Linked DNA regions of Colwellia sp. M166. The protein of the gene in region 2 interacts with the protein of the main gene of each other region in a pairwise test. Links are inferred from orthologs where the notes say so. Each region holds a gene or a part of one and is shown on either strand. Other genes may lie near its edges. The genes, in order: FGD67_RS13175 and FGD67_RS16280.

The links.
Region 1: the proteins of FGD67_RS16280 (region 2) and FGD67_RS13175 interact in binary tests that used the Escherichia coli proteins (3 or more experiments, as listed by UniProt). The link is inferred for Colwellia sp. M166 from one-to-one orthologs.

What each region holds. Positions count from the first base shown.
Region 1 is NZ_CP040755.1:2,892,295-2,898,739, forward strand. The notes cover bases 993-3,933. They hold FGD67_RS13175 (trypsin-like peptidase domain-containing protein), read right to left. Parts: upstream 2,994-3,933; coding sequence 1,992-2,993; downstream 993-1,991. Other genes in these bases: murA (UDP-N-acetylglucosamine 1-carboxyvinyltransferase), read left to right, coding at 993-1,684; FGD67_RS13180 (Do family serine endopeptidase), read right to left, coding at 3,237-3,933. Also shown: FGD67_RS13160 (lipid asymmetry maintenance protein MlaB), read left to right, coding at 1-112; FGD67_RS13165 (BolA family protein), read left to right, coding at 137-394; more of murA, read left to right, coding at 422-992; more of FGD67_RS13180, read right to left, coding at 3,934-4,592; FGD67_RS13185 (YhcB family protein), read right to left, coding at 4,659-5,123; cell division protein ZapE, read left to right, coding at 5,304-6,419. UniProt on the Escherichia coli protein: A site-1 protease (S1P) that cleaves the peptide bond between 'Val-148' and 'Ser-149' in RseA. Part of a regulated intramembrane proteolysis (RIP) cascade.
Region 2 is NZ_CP040755.1:3,595,649-3,602,067, reverse strand. The notes cover bases 1,374-4,288. They hold FGD67_RS16280 (sigma-E factor negative regulatory protein), read right to left. Parts: upstream 3,171-4,288; coding sequence 2,577-3,170; downstream 1,374-2,576. Other genes in these bases: nadB (L-aspartate oxidase), read left to right, coding at 4,047-4,288; rpoE (RNA polymerase sigma factor RpoE), read right to left, coding at 3,248-3,826; FGD67_RS16285 (MucB/RseB C-terminal domain-containing protein), read right to left, coding at 1,618-2,580; FGD67_RS16290 (SoxR reducing system RseC family protein), read right to left, coding at 1,374-1,621. Also shown: FGD67_RS16295 (TonB-dependent siderophore receptor), read right to left, coding at 1-875; more of FGD67_RS16290, read right to left, coding at 1,148-1,373; more of nadB, read left to right, coding at 4,289-5,642; FGD67_RS21840 (protein YgfX), read right to left, coding at 5,632-6,141; FGD67_RS16260 (succinate dehydrogenase assembly factor 2), read right to left, coding at 6,074-6,325. UniProt on the Escherichia coli protein: An anti-sigma factor for extracytoplasmic function (ECF) sigma factor sigma-E (RpoE). ECF sigma factors are held in an inactive form by an anti-sigma factor until released by regulated intramembrane proteolysis (RIP).

The DNA.
Region 1 (6,445 bases), 700 kb from region 2 along the record:
ATTAGCGGCTAGTAAAGCTTGCCATATTGGCTTAGTGAATTTACCTGATGACTTATTAAAATTGGCAAAACTAAGTGCGGTTGATACTTTATTGCCAATAGAAGATACCTAATATATACGCTATTTGGAGTAAAAAGTGGAAGTAAAAGATATTGAAAAACTAATTACCGATGCGGTTGAATTAGATGAGATTCATGTGGCATTTGATGGTTCACAATGCAAAGTGATTGCTGTGGCAGATTTTTTAGGTGCTTTGAGCCGAGTGAAAAAACAACAAACAATTTATGCGCCTTTAGCACAAGTTATCAATGAAGGCGTGATCCACGCGGTATCGATTAAAACGTTCACAACAGCTGACTGGCAACGTGAAAAAATGTTTAACCTACCTCTTTAATTAACACCGACAGATAAGAATATACTATTGGACGCATTTAAAATTATTGGTGGGCAACCACTACGCGGTGAAGTTACTATTTCAGGGGCAAAGAATGCTGCATTGCCAATTTTAATGGCTGCATTACTGTCAGAAACTCCTGTAACCTTTGCTAATGTCCCGAAACTGAATGATATCGAAACAACGATTAAACTTTTGTCACAATTTGGCGCTAAATGTCAGTGGCTTAGTGAAGACAGTTTAATGATTGATGCAAGTAGCATTGATCATTGTCGTGCATCGTATGAATTAGTAAAAACCATGCGCGCTTCTATCTTAGTTTTAGGTCCTTTACTGGCACGTTTTGGCCATGCTGAGGTGTCCTTGCCTGGTGGTTGTGCCATTGGCGCACGTCCGGTTAACCTTCACATTCATGGCCTGAAGTTAATGGGCGCTGATATTGAAGTTGAAAATGGTTATATCATTGCGCGTAATACTGGCCGTCTCAAAGGTGCGACTATCTTTATGGATACCGTTAGTGTAACGGGTACTGAAAACTTGATGATGGCTGCTGCACTTGCTGATGGCACTACGGTTATTGAAAATGCTGCACGTGAACCAGAAATTGTCGATTTAGCTAATTGTTTAAACAGTATGGGAGCGAAAGTTTCTGGTGCGGGTACGGACACTTTAATAATTGCCGGTGTCGAGAAGCTACATGGCGAACGTTACTCCGTTATGCCTGATCGTATAGAAACGGGAACGTTTTTAGTCGCTGCCGCGGTAACTAAAGGTAAAGTTAGGTGTTTAAAAACGGATCCTAAAGCTTTAGATGCTGTACTGAGCAAGTTACAAGAAGCCGGTGCAATTATCACTACAGGTGATGATTGGATTGAACTTGAAATGACGACAAAGCCAAAAGCAGTAAATGTACGTACTGCGCCTCATCCTGCGTTTCCAACGGATATGCAAGCGCAATTTTTAGCGCTGAATGCAATAGCAGAAGGTACGGCAACGACAACGGAAACTATTTTTGAAAATCGGTTTATGCATGTGCCTGAACTACAGCGTATGGGTGCAAAAATTAGTATTGAAGGTAATACAGCAATCAGTACCGGTGTTGAGCAATTAAATGGCGCTCAGGTGATGGCGACAGATTTACGCGCTTCAGCAAGTTTAGTTATTGCTGGACTGGTGGCGAGCACGGAAACGCAAGTGGATCGTATTTATCACATTGATCGTGGTTATCAAAAAATTGAAGATAAGCTACAAGCGTTAGGTGCCAATATTACTCGTATTCAAGTTACTTAATTTAAGCTAAATATTAAAAATCCCAGCCAGTTGCTGGGATTTTTTTTGTTTGCCAAATAACCTCAGTTCGGGATAAGCAAAGCTACTCAACAAGCTATTTTAGCGCCTATCTGTGTTGGATCTGCTACCAATAGCCAGCTATGGATACGCAGAACCGCCTTGATAAACACTCAACTATCAATGTTGAGTGATAGAGATAGAGTTATTTTATCGTGATGAATTAAGTTCTTGATATTAAGTTCTATTTTTAGGTTGGTAAGCATTCATTAACCCGAACTGAGGTTAAATAGTACGCTATGTGCTGTAGCTACTTTGTTACCTCAGCGATAGTGACAGGAAGTATTAGCTTTTGGTTGTCCCGAGATACCATAAAGTTTAACACGCTGCCAGGTGAGGCTTCTGCAACTACATCTAAGCCTTGTTTGGCATTTTGTACTTGAATATCGCCAATTTGATAAACCACATCACCTGATTGCAAACCCGCTTTCATTGCCGGGCTTTGCGGTGTAACAGCACCGATAACAAAGCCTTTGATGCTAGCAACAGAATCATTGGCCTCAACGCCAAGCCAGCCGCGAATAACGCGTCCATGCTCAATAATTTTTAGCATAATCTTATGTGCTAATTGGTATGGCACAGCAAAGAATATACCTTGAATATTTAGATTTGGATTTGCTTGAGTAAACTTTCTTGAGTTAATGCCTACTAGCTCACCATTGGAGTTGATAAGTGCGCCACCAGAATTTCCTTCATTAATAGCTGCATCCATTTGTAAAAACTGCAAGTAACTTGTGCTTAAACCACTTTGTCCGGTGGCACTAACGATACCTTGAGTCACGGTTTGCCCTAAATTTAGCGGATTACCGATAGCGAGTACAACATCGCCTACTTGTGACGTTAAGCTATTGTTTTGTGGAATAACAGGTAAATTACTGGCTTGAACTTTTAACACCGCAAGATCAGTTAACACGTCGTAACCAATGAGTTCGGCATGAAGTTCTTGGCCTCTTTGTAGTACGACAACAATTAAATCAGCACTTTGCACAACGTGGTAGTTGGTTAAAATGTAGCCTTGGTTGTGCATGATCACGCCACTACCTAAAGTTACTTTTCGTGATTGACGGCCATAAGTTGGGTTGACTTGAATATCTTCAGAGTAGATGTTTACCACTGCAGGTCCGGCTAAACGCACGGCTTTAGCATAAGATAAGGGTTGTTGCTTTGTCTCGGTAGTGGTAAATACTTGCCAAGGAACAAGGTTATTTTCACGTAATTCAGGCATCAGTAATAGTAAAACTACTGCGAACATGACGCCGTAACTCGCAGAGCGAAGGAAAAACTTTAAGGCATTGATAATTTTCAATGGGATTATTTTTATTAGTCTAATTTTTTGTAGATTAGCACAAAGCCTTTGTAGTGAAAAAGTTTTTGTCAGTTGTTAGGCTATAAATTATATCTCTTGTTGAGATATGAAATAAAAAGCCTGTCGATTTGACAGGCTTTTGGTTTTAAAAATAAGTAAGGTTAAGCGCTTATAAATTGATTATATTGGCTATCTAATCATCAAAAATAGCGCTGAGTTATTACGTAATATATTGAGTGCAAAGACACCTTTATGGTCATTTAAGTAACTACGTAATTCACCAACATTAGCAATGCGCTGGCGATTAATGCCATTAATTACATCACCTTTACGTAAGCCTATTGAAGCAGCTGGACTATTTTCAGCAATTTCAGCAACAATAATACCATCACCTTGATTGTTGTTTTCTAGTTCAGCGCCGTCAAGCATACGATGTAAGCTTGCCGCTTCGATATTTGCTGTTTCAGATTTCTTTAAAGTGACGTCATACTCTTTCTCTTTACCGTCTTTTCTGATCACGGTGATTTTTACGGTTTTTCCTGCACCAATTGAACCAATTTTACCTCTAAGTTCATTGAAGGTTTTCACCATTTTGCCATTTACTTTGGTAATAACATCACCGGCACGAATACCTGCTTCATCAGCGGCAGAATCTGGTGTTACTTGTTCAACAAAACCACCTTGGTTGGTATCGAGCTCCATGGCTTTAGCTATTTCACTGGTAACACTTCGACCAGCGACACCTAACACACCACGTCGTACTTCACCAAACTCGATAATTTGGTTGACTAAGTTTTGTACCATATTGCTTGGAATAGCAAAGCCGATGCCAACATTACCACCATTAGGCCCTAAAATAGCGGTATTAATACCGATAAGTTCGCCACGTAAGTTAATTAAAGCACCACCTGAATTACCACTATTGATAGCGGCATCGGTTTGTATAAAGTCTTCATAATTTTCAATGTTTAAACCACTGCGGCCTAAAGCACTAACAATACCCGATGTTACTGTTTGCCCAAGGCCAAATGGGCTACCAATAGCGACGGCAAAATCACCAACCCGTAAGCTATCGGAATCAGCGACCTTTACTTCCACGAGATCATCGGCTTCTATTTGTAATAAAGCGATATCACTCGCTTCGTCACTGCCAATTTTTTTTGCTTCAAGTTGACGGCCATCCTTTAAAGTAATTTGAATTTCGTCGGCGTCGTTAATAACATGGTTGTTAGTAACGATATAGCCCTTATCGGCATTAATAATAACACCAGAGCCTAAACCACGAAATTCTCGTTCTTGTTGTTGGCCTTGACGAGGGTTACCAAAGAAAAATTTAAAAGCATCAGGAACACGCTGTTTAACTTCATGAGTGCCGCGTACGGAAATCAGGACTACACCAGGAGTTACATGCTCCAACATGGGAGCGAGGCTTGGCATGGTCTGGCCATTAACCGATTGAGGTAAGCCCGCTTGGACAGGAAGGCTTGCCATGGCAATCGTACTGGAAAGTAATACGGTATTTATTAAAACTGATAATTTTTTCATATAATAGAAAACTCCTAACTAAAGTATTTATACCCAATTAAAGACATAGAATAAAAAAATTAGTTCCTAACCATTGCTCGTGCTATTTGTAACACTATGTTTCTTATCGTCAAACAAACCACTTGGTGCACCAGAATAATCTAGGGGGGGCTCTGATACAGTTTCATCATTTTGGCGCAAATTTTTCTTGTGTCGTAAGTTGACTGTTTGCGCTAATTGTTCTTGTGTTTCTTTCGAAAAAAACGGCATGTTTTCAATGTTTTCAGGTGTCGCTTGCTGTAGTAACTGGGTACTTTGCGCCATCTGACTCATTGCGGTTTGGCAAGTGCTGTTCATTTGCTCAAGTAGTTTTGCTGAACTTTCAAGATGGTCAGCAACATCAAGTTTGTACTGTGCTAATTCTGACTCACTTTGGCTGGCTTTCGCGGCAAGTTTTTGCGTTTCTTGAGCAGAGGAAGAAAGCATTCTGTTAGCAAAAAAACCGATAATAGCACCAACGATAAATAGCCCGAACCCTAAAACAACATTCATATTTTTATACCTTCATTGTATTCATGGAAAAAATTAGAGAAAATAACCTTCAATCCAATTCAATATAACGTGCTTCACGCTACTTTCCTAATGAATATATTTGTTAAAAAATATTTTTCAAGGGCAGTAGATGTAAACCGTGTATGAAAATAAAACTAGTGCGAATAAAACGGTTGTTAAATGATTAAATTATCCCCTATGGAAAAGTATACTCGAGATTTAACTCGCGATGATTTTCTTTTTGATGCGGCACAGGAAAATGCGGTAAAAAATTTACAGCGTTTATATGAAGACTTAAGCACTAAGCCGTTGCCGGTATCTGGTTTTAAAAAAGTGCTGAACCGTTGGAAGCGCGTGGTTAAAAAACCACAAAAAACGATTATTACAGGAATTTATTTTTGGGGTGGTGTTGGCCGTGGTAAAACCTATCTCGTTGATACCTTTTATGACTGTTTGCCATTTAACAATAAAATGCGCGTGCACTTTCATCGCTTTATGCATCGTGTGCATGAAGAACTTAAGACCTTACAGGGGCAAGCTGATCCGCTGAAAATCATCGCTAAACGCTTCGCCGATGAAACATGTATTATCTGCTTTGATGAGTTCTTTGTTTCTGATATTACCGATGCGATGATTTTAGGGACTTTATTTGAAGAATTATTTGCCCATAATGTCACTTTAGTCGCGACCTCAAATATTATTCCAGATGAACTGTATCGTAATGGTTTACAACGTGAACGTTTTCTACCCGCTATAAAGCTGATTAATGAATGTTGTGATGTTGTTAATGTTGATAGTGGTGTTGACTATCGTTTGCGTACTTTAGAGCAGGCAGAAATATTCCACTTTCCGTTAGACCAACAAGCCGATGAAAACTTAAGACATTACTTTCAACAATTATCCTTGGAAGTTGGTCAAAAAGATAAAGTGATTGAAATTAATCATCGTGCGCTAACCACAGTACAAGAAGCTGATGGTGTTGTGCACTTTGAATTTTCTACCTTGTGTGAATCTGCGCGCAGCCAAAGTGACTATATGGAGTTAAGTCGATTGTATCATACGGTTTTATTGGCTAATGTCACGCAGATGGGAGCAGATAATGATGATAGCACGCGTCGTTTTATTGCTTTAGTTGATGAGTTTTATGAGCGCAATGTTAAATTGATTATGTCAGCGGAAGTGGCATTAGAGTATTTGTATACTGATGGTCGATTAAGTTTTGAATTTAAGCGTTGTTTGAGTCGATTACAGGAAATGCAATCGCATGATTATTTAGCGAGTGAACACTTACCTTAACAGTTTACATACCTGATTAATAACCA
Region 2 (6,419 bases):
GTACTACCATTAGGTTGTACACCTTGGCCTGTAATATAAAGTCCGTGGTCAATTAATGCTTGTGTTGGTCTATTAATCCCCGCATTGTCAGTAAATTCAACTTGGTATACTTCAAAGTTGATATCCCATGTACTTTGGCTGTCGGGTAATAAGCGAAATGCGGCATAAAAGCTGTCACTTTTAAAACTTGAATAATCATAAAAACTGCCATTATCAACATGTTCAGCGCTAATTCTAAAGCCACTTTCACCTTCAACAATCGGGGCAGCAATATCAAGTTGTGCACTGTATTGGTCCCAACGACCAGCGGTAAGTTTTACTTTCGCTAAGCTTTTGTCAGTTGATGCGCGTTTAGATTGTAGATTTACAAAGCCACCATTGCGTTGGCTACTACCAAACAATACCGGTGGCGCACCTTTGATCACGTCAAGTTGAGCTACTGAGTTAAATGATAGCGGTACACCAAAACCGTTATTACCAGCTTGACGGCGCATACCGTCTTGAAAAAGTTCACCTAATTGACCACGCAAAGTAGGTAAGCTTGGCGCGCCAAAGCCGCTGGCTGCATAACTACTTGGCGTAACCGCTAAAATGTCTTGTAAGTCAGTTATGTTTAACTGCTCCATCATTTCGCTAGTGATCGGCGTCATTGAACGCGCGATATCGGCTAAGCCTAAATCATCGCCAAATGGCCCATTGATCGCAGTATTTTTTGGAGAAAAACCATGATTGATAATACGTTGACCTGAAACCTCAATCACCTCAACATCCGTTTCTTCTGCACTGACAACTTGTCCGTAAAAAATAAGATAAATGCCAATAGTGATTGAACGGTATTTGCCATAAGAAAGAGAATTGATTTTCAATCTATCCATAAAAAACTGTTACTTTTGCCGTAATAAATATGATGATAGTTAAGACCAAGCTACATTGAAGTAAATTTCATTTTTTATACTAACGAGTAAAAATAAAATTATTGTTAAAAGCTAACTGACGCTACTCTGCTTTAGTTAAGACTAGCAACAATATCATTGAAAGTAGCTATCAGCCTTAGTTTAAATAATAGTAATATATGTTAATTGTGGCTTTTTTAAGAAAGGTATAAACGAGAAGAGCAAGCTAAGAGTCGAAATCAAGCTTGCTAACATTAGTTAATATTAACAACGCTAATTTTTTGTTCATCAACACGCAGAATTTTAGGTGCTAACTTTGTACAGTTTTCTGATTTATTTTGTTGTTTTTTAGCCAGCAGAAAACCAACAACACCACCCACTATAGCGAATAAAATAGCAAAAGCTTCATGGGCTAAATAATTTATATTGATCAAATACTGACCGCACCATGCAGCGATAATTAGCCCAAATAATGGCCATAAATATACTTGCAGTGCCGATGATAATAAAGCTGACTCATTTAAGCCAATAATAACTTTGTCACCTAATTGCAACGGCAGTGTTGAAATTAAATTCATCGAGAGTTTTTTTTGTGGAAATGCTTTTGCCACTTGACCACTGCCACAATTATCAACTTGCTGACAACCACTACAAGCAGATTTAATATCGCTAGTAACCGTAACCTTATTATCATTAATCGCCACAACAGTAGCTTGTTCTTCGATCATGGTGCAACCTGTGGTGTAAGCACAACTGAGTCGGCAATAGCTTTGGCCGTTTTCGCTGGAATTTTACCAACAACACTGACTTCAAAGCCATTAATAACTTGATTCAAAACAACTGTCGCACCATCCATCACATAGTCAGTCGCTCGTTGACTGCCTTCACTTGGGTTTACGTAAACTGAAACATCTATTAAACCATCAGTAAAAAGCATAAATTCAACGGCTTTCTTTGTCGCTGACATACGATGGCGATTAGCATTAATGCGATGAAAACCTTCTGGCAACCATTTCACTTGCCATTGTAATTCTTGCTCTTGATAACCCTCTGGAATTTCAATGGTTTTTGGCAATATTGTTTGCTGTAATTGCACTAAACTTTCGCCCAATCCTGCTGTTATATCCAGATGAGTAAATTGTATTTGTTCAAGTAATTGTCCAGTACGATTAACTAAGGCAAGCTTTAATAGCATGCCGGTCTTTTGATCTAACCACAACCAGTGTCCATAACGGTATGGGTCTTTAGAGACAATACGAATCAGTTGTGCTGGCCGACCTAATACCCGGCTACGGCCGACGGAAATAAAGTCATATGTTTGAGCGAGCTCACCAACATCACCACGTAAAATAGCCGGAATAGGACCGGTTATTTGTTGTGAGGTAACAGAATAAGGAGGTAACTCTGGTTCGATATAACTAACGGTATTTTTCTTACGTAATACGTCCCTGCGAGGGCCATTGAGTAAAGATAAAATTTCTAACTCATCACCATTTTCATCAACACCATGAAACCAATGGTAAGGCTCAGCTTGATTGTTTTTAACAACCACAAAAGACGTGCTAAAATTAAGCGTTTGTAATGAATTGGCTAGACGTTCAAGCCAAGGTTCAGCGGGTTCATTTTCAGCAGCTGCTACTGATGTGCTAATGGTAACCATTAGCAACAGACTAGATATTAATTTCATTTAGCTGGATCTTCAGCCTTATCTTGTTGAACTGTGTTATTAACATCAACTGAGCTTAGTTTTATTTGCTGTTGATGATCAGATAATAGTGCTTGAAAACGTCGTTGTTGCTCGACAAATGCTTGTTTTTCACTAGTACGACTAGTCGGTTCAAAGTTTAAACTTACAGGTTCTGCAATACCACCAAAAGGCATTGGTTTAACGACTTGGTTGATGGGTAATACATCATTGCTATCAACCGTACTCTGTTGTACGCCCATCACCATCAAACCTGCGGCAGAGGCCGCAATCGCCATTTGGCCAAACGGTTTTGCAAACTGCACCACTTTCGCTTTTAGCTTACGGGCAAAATTATTAGTGACACGAGGTGCTAAAATAGTAGGTTCATCTGCAATAGCAGTAGCAATTTTCGATGAGAGATCTAAATTAATTACATCAGAATTTTCACCACGCATTACATCACCCATTAAATGGTAACGTCCCCACGTCGCCGACAAGTCAGAGTCATTGAGCAATTCTTCAAATAATTCATCATTGGCCTGATAATTATCAACAACCGACGACACTGTCTCAAACTTATTTTCACTCATAATGACACCTTAAAAACTAACATTTCATTAATTACGACTGACCAATAAAAACTATTTATTAAGCAGTGCTATTCATATTATTGCTGCAACAATGGTTTGATTTTTTTATCTACGGCATCACGTGCCCTAAATATTCTCGAACGTACGGTCCCAACAGGGCAGTCCATAACCGTTGCAATTTCTTCGTAACTTAAGCCTTCTAACTCTCGTAGATTAATTGCCGTACGTAAGTCTTCTGGCAATTGCTCTATAGTCTTAAATACGAGCTCTTTAATTTCATTAGTCAGCAATAATTTTTCTGGTGAAGCATTTTCTCGCAACGCATCACCAGAGTCATACATTTCTGCATCTTCGACTTCAATATCTGAACCCGGTGGCTTACGCCCTCCAGCAACTAAATGGTTTTTCGCACAATTAACAGCTATGCGGTATAACCAGGTATAAAAAGCACTATCACCTCGAAAGTTTGGTAAAGCTCGATAAGCTTTAATAAATGCTTCTTGTACTATATCGGGTACATCACTATGGTTTTTAACATAGCGTGAAACCAAATTTGCTACTTTATGTTGGTATTTAATTACCAGCAGGTTAAATGCGTTTTTATCACCACGTTGTACCCGCTCAACCAACTTTTGGTCAACGTTCTGTTCGCTCATTTGAGCCGTATCTCCTACTCACCATTATTTAACTTATCTACATCTGGTTTACATCTGGCTCATGGCAAACGCAACAAGTAGGACTAGCCTTGTGTTAAAAAGTTCGATAAATATTGAAAAAAATTAAATTTTATTTATAAAAATAGTTTTCTGCTGTTCTGTAACTGCAATAAAAGTTAGTATTGAGTTATCAACTATTGTACCTCAATTTCAAGAATATATGAATCAACAACACAATTGTGACGTTTTAATTATTGGTAGTGGCGCAGCTGGATTATCGCTTGCACTGCATTTGGCAAAAAATGCCGATGTTATTATCATCAGTAAAGGCCAAATTAACGATGGCTCAACATTTTATGCGCAAGGTGGCGTTGCGGCTGTATTTGATGAAAATGATAGCGTTGCCTCACATGTAGCCGACACCTTAGTCGCGGGTGCCGGATTATGTGATGAAGCTGCAGTGCAATATACGGCTGAGAATGCTAAAAGTTGCTTAGAGTGGTTAATTGGTAAAGGCGTTAATTTTGATCAAGATGTGCCGACAAAAAATGGTGATATTCGCTATCATTTAACCAGAGAAGGTGGTCATAGCCATCGTAGAATTCTACACTCCGCAGATGCTACCGGTGCAGCCATTCAAACCACACTGGTGTCACAGGTCAAAAACCACCGTCGTATTCGTATTTTTGAGCGTTATAACGCCATTGATCTGGTTTATCAGGAAAACCAAGCAACTACTGAACGAGCATGTATCGGTGCTTATGTCTGGAACCGAAATGACGAACACGTCGAAAGTGTCTTTGCACAAAAAACAATTTTAGCAACCGGTGGCGCAAGTAAAGTTTATCAATACACTTCAAATCCCGATGTGGCTAGCGGTGATGGTATTGCCATGGCATGGCGCGCCGGTTGTCGTGTTGCCAATATGGAGTTTAATCAATTCCATCCTACCTGCTTATTTCACCCTGACGCTGGTACTTTCTTATTGACAGAAGCCTTAAGAGGCGAAGGTGCGGTATTACTGCGTCCTGACGGTAGTCGCTTTATGCCGAGCTTTGATGAGCGTGCTGAATTAGCTCCTCGTGATATTGTTGCGCGGGCAATCGATTTCGAAATGAAACGCTTAGGCGCCGATTGTATGTATTTAGATATCAGCCATAAATCAAGTGACTTTATTAAACAGCACTTCCCGACTATTTACGAAAGAACACTGGCACTTGGTATCGACATCACCAAACAACCGATGCCGGTTGTACCTGCAGCTCACTATACCTGTGGTGGTGTGATGATTAACCAACAAGGTAAAACCGATATTGATAACTTATATGCCATAGGCGAAGTTGCATATACTGGCTTACATGGTGCTAATCGCATGGCAAGTAACTCGTTGCTTGAATGTTTGGTTTACGCGCGAGCGGCAGCCATTGATATCGAAAAAGGCCTAGCAACGAAACAAGCTTGTATTAAGCTACCCCTATGGGATGAAAGTAGAGTCACTGATTCTGATGAAGAAGTGGTTATTCAACATAATTGGCATGAACTACGGTTATTTATGTGGGATTTCGTCGGTATTGTCAGAACTACAAAGCGTCTAGAAAGAGCCTTACATCGCGTAGAATTATTACAAAGTGAAATTGACGAATATTACTGTAACTTTAGAGTTAGTAATAACCTGTTAGAATTAAGAAACTTAGTACAAGTTGCTGAACTGATTATTCGCTCAGCCTTAGCTCGTAAAGAAAGTCGTGGTTTACATTACACTCTTGATTACCCCGAGCTACTTACCGAGGCTAAAATAACCATTCTTAGCCCTTAAGGTACTTTGCACGCATGATTGTGCGCGCCAAGCGCGCTTGATCTTGAGCCGACAAACTATCTTTGAAAATAAACCGTTGAGATAAATCACTATCATTAGCTGTAAAAACCAGCCAGTATCCCCACAAATTAATTTGTGAACTCGCCGATAACTGCACCGTTTGTTGAGCCACAAATTGACACTCACCAGTTTGAAGTAGCACAAAATCATCTCCTGTTTGGTACTTACTTGATGTTAGTAACGTCAAGTATTGCTTTGCTTGTGAGTTTGGCAGCTGTCGATATAAAAAAATAATCAGACAGAAGAAAAGCCCAATAATAGCAAAAAGCCAAAGTTTAAATCCGATGAATATCGCTAAAAAAAGGTAAGCAAATGCTAAATAGAATAGTAAGTTAAATATCGCCCTATGCAAAGAAGGCGATATTTTAATATTATACTTTAACTCGCTGTAATATAAACTGCACCATGGCGTTGAGGTCTTTATCTTCACAAGCTTCATGTCCCATAAACCATGCGAATAATTCAGGGTCTTGACATGCTAATAAACGTTCGAAAATAGCTTTATTTTCAATAGATAAATCATCATATGCCTCTTCAACAAATGGCATAAAAAGCACATCTAACTCTAGCATTCCACGTCGACAAGCCCAACGAAGTCGAGGTTTATTATCCGTTAATGTCATACATCACCCTAATTTAGTAAAATCTCGCCGTATTCTAACAAATCAGAAGTAAAAATAGCCACGAATTGATCATAAAATTAATCAACACTCATCT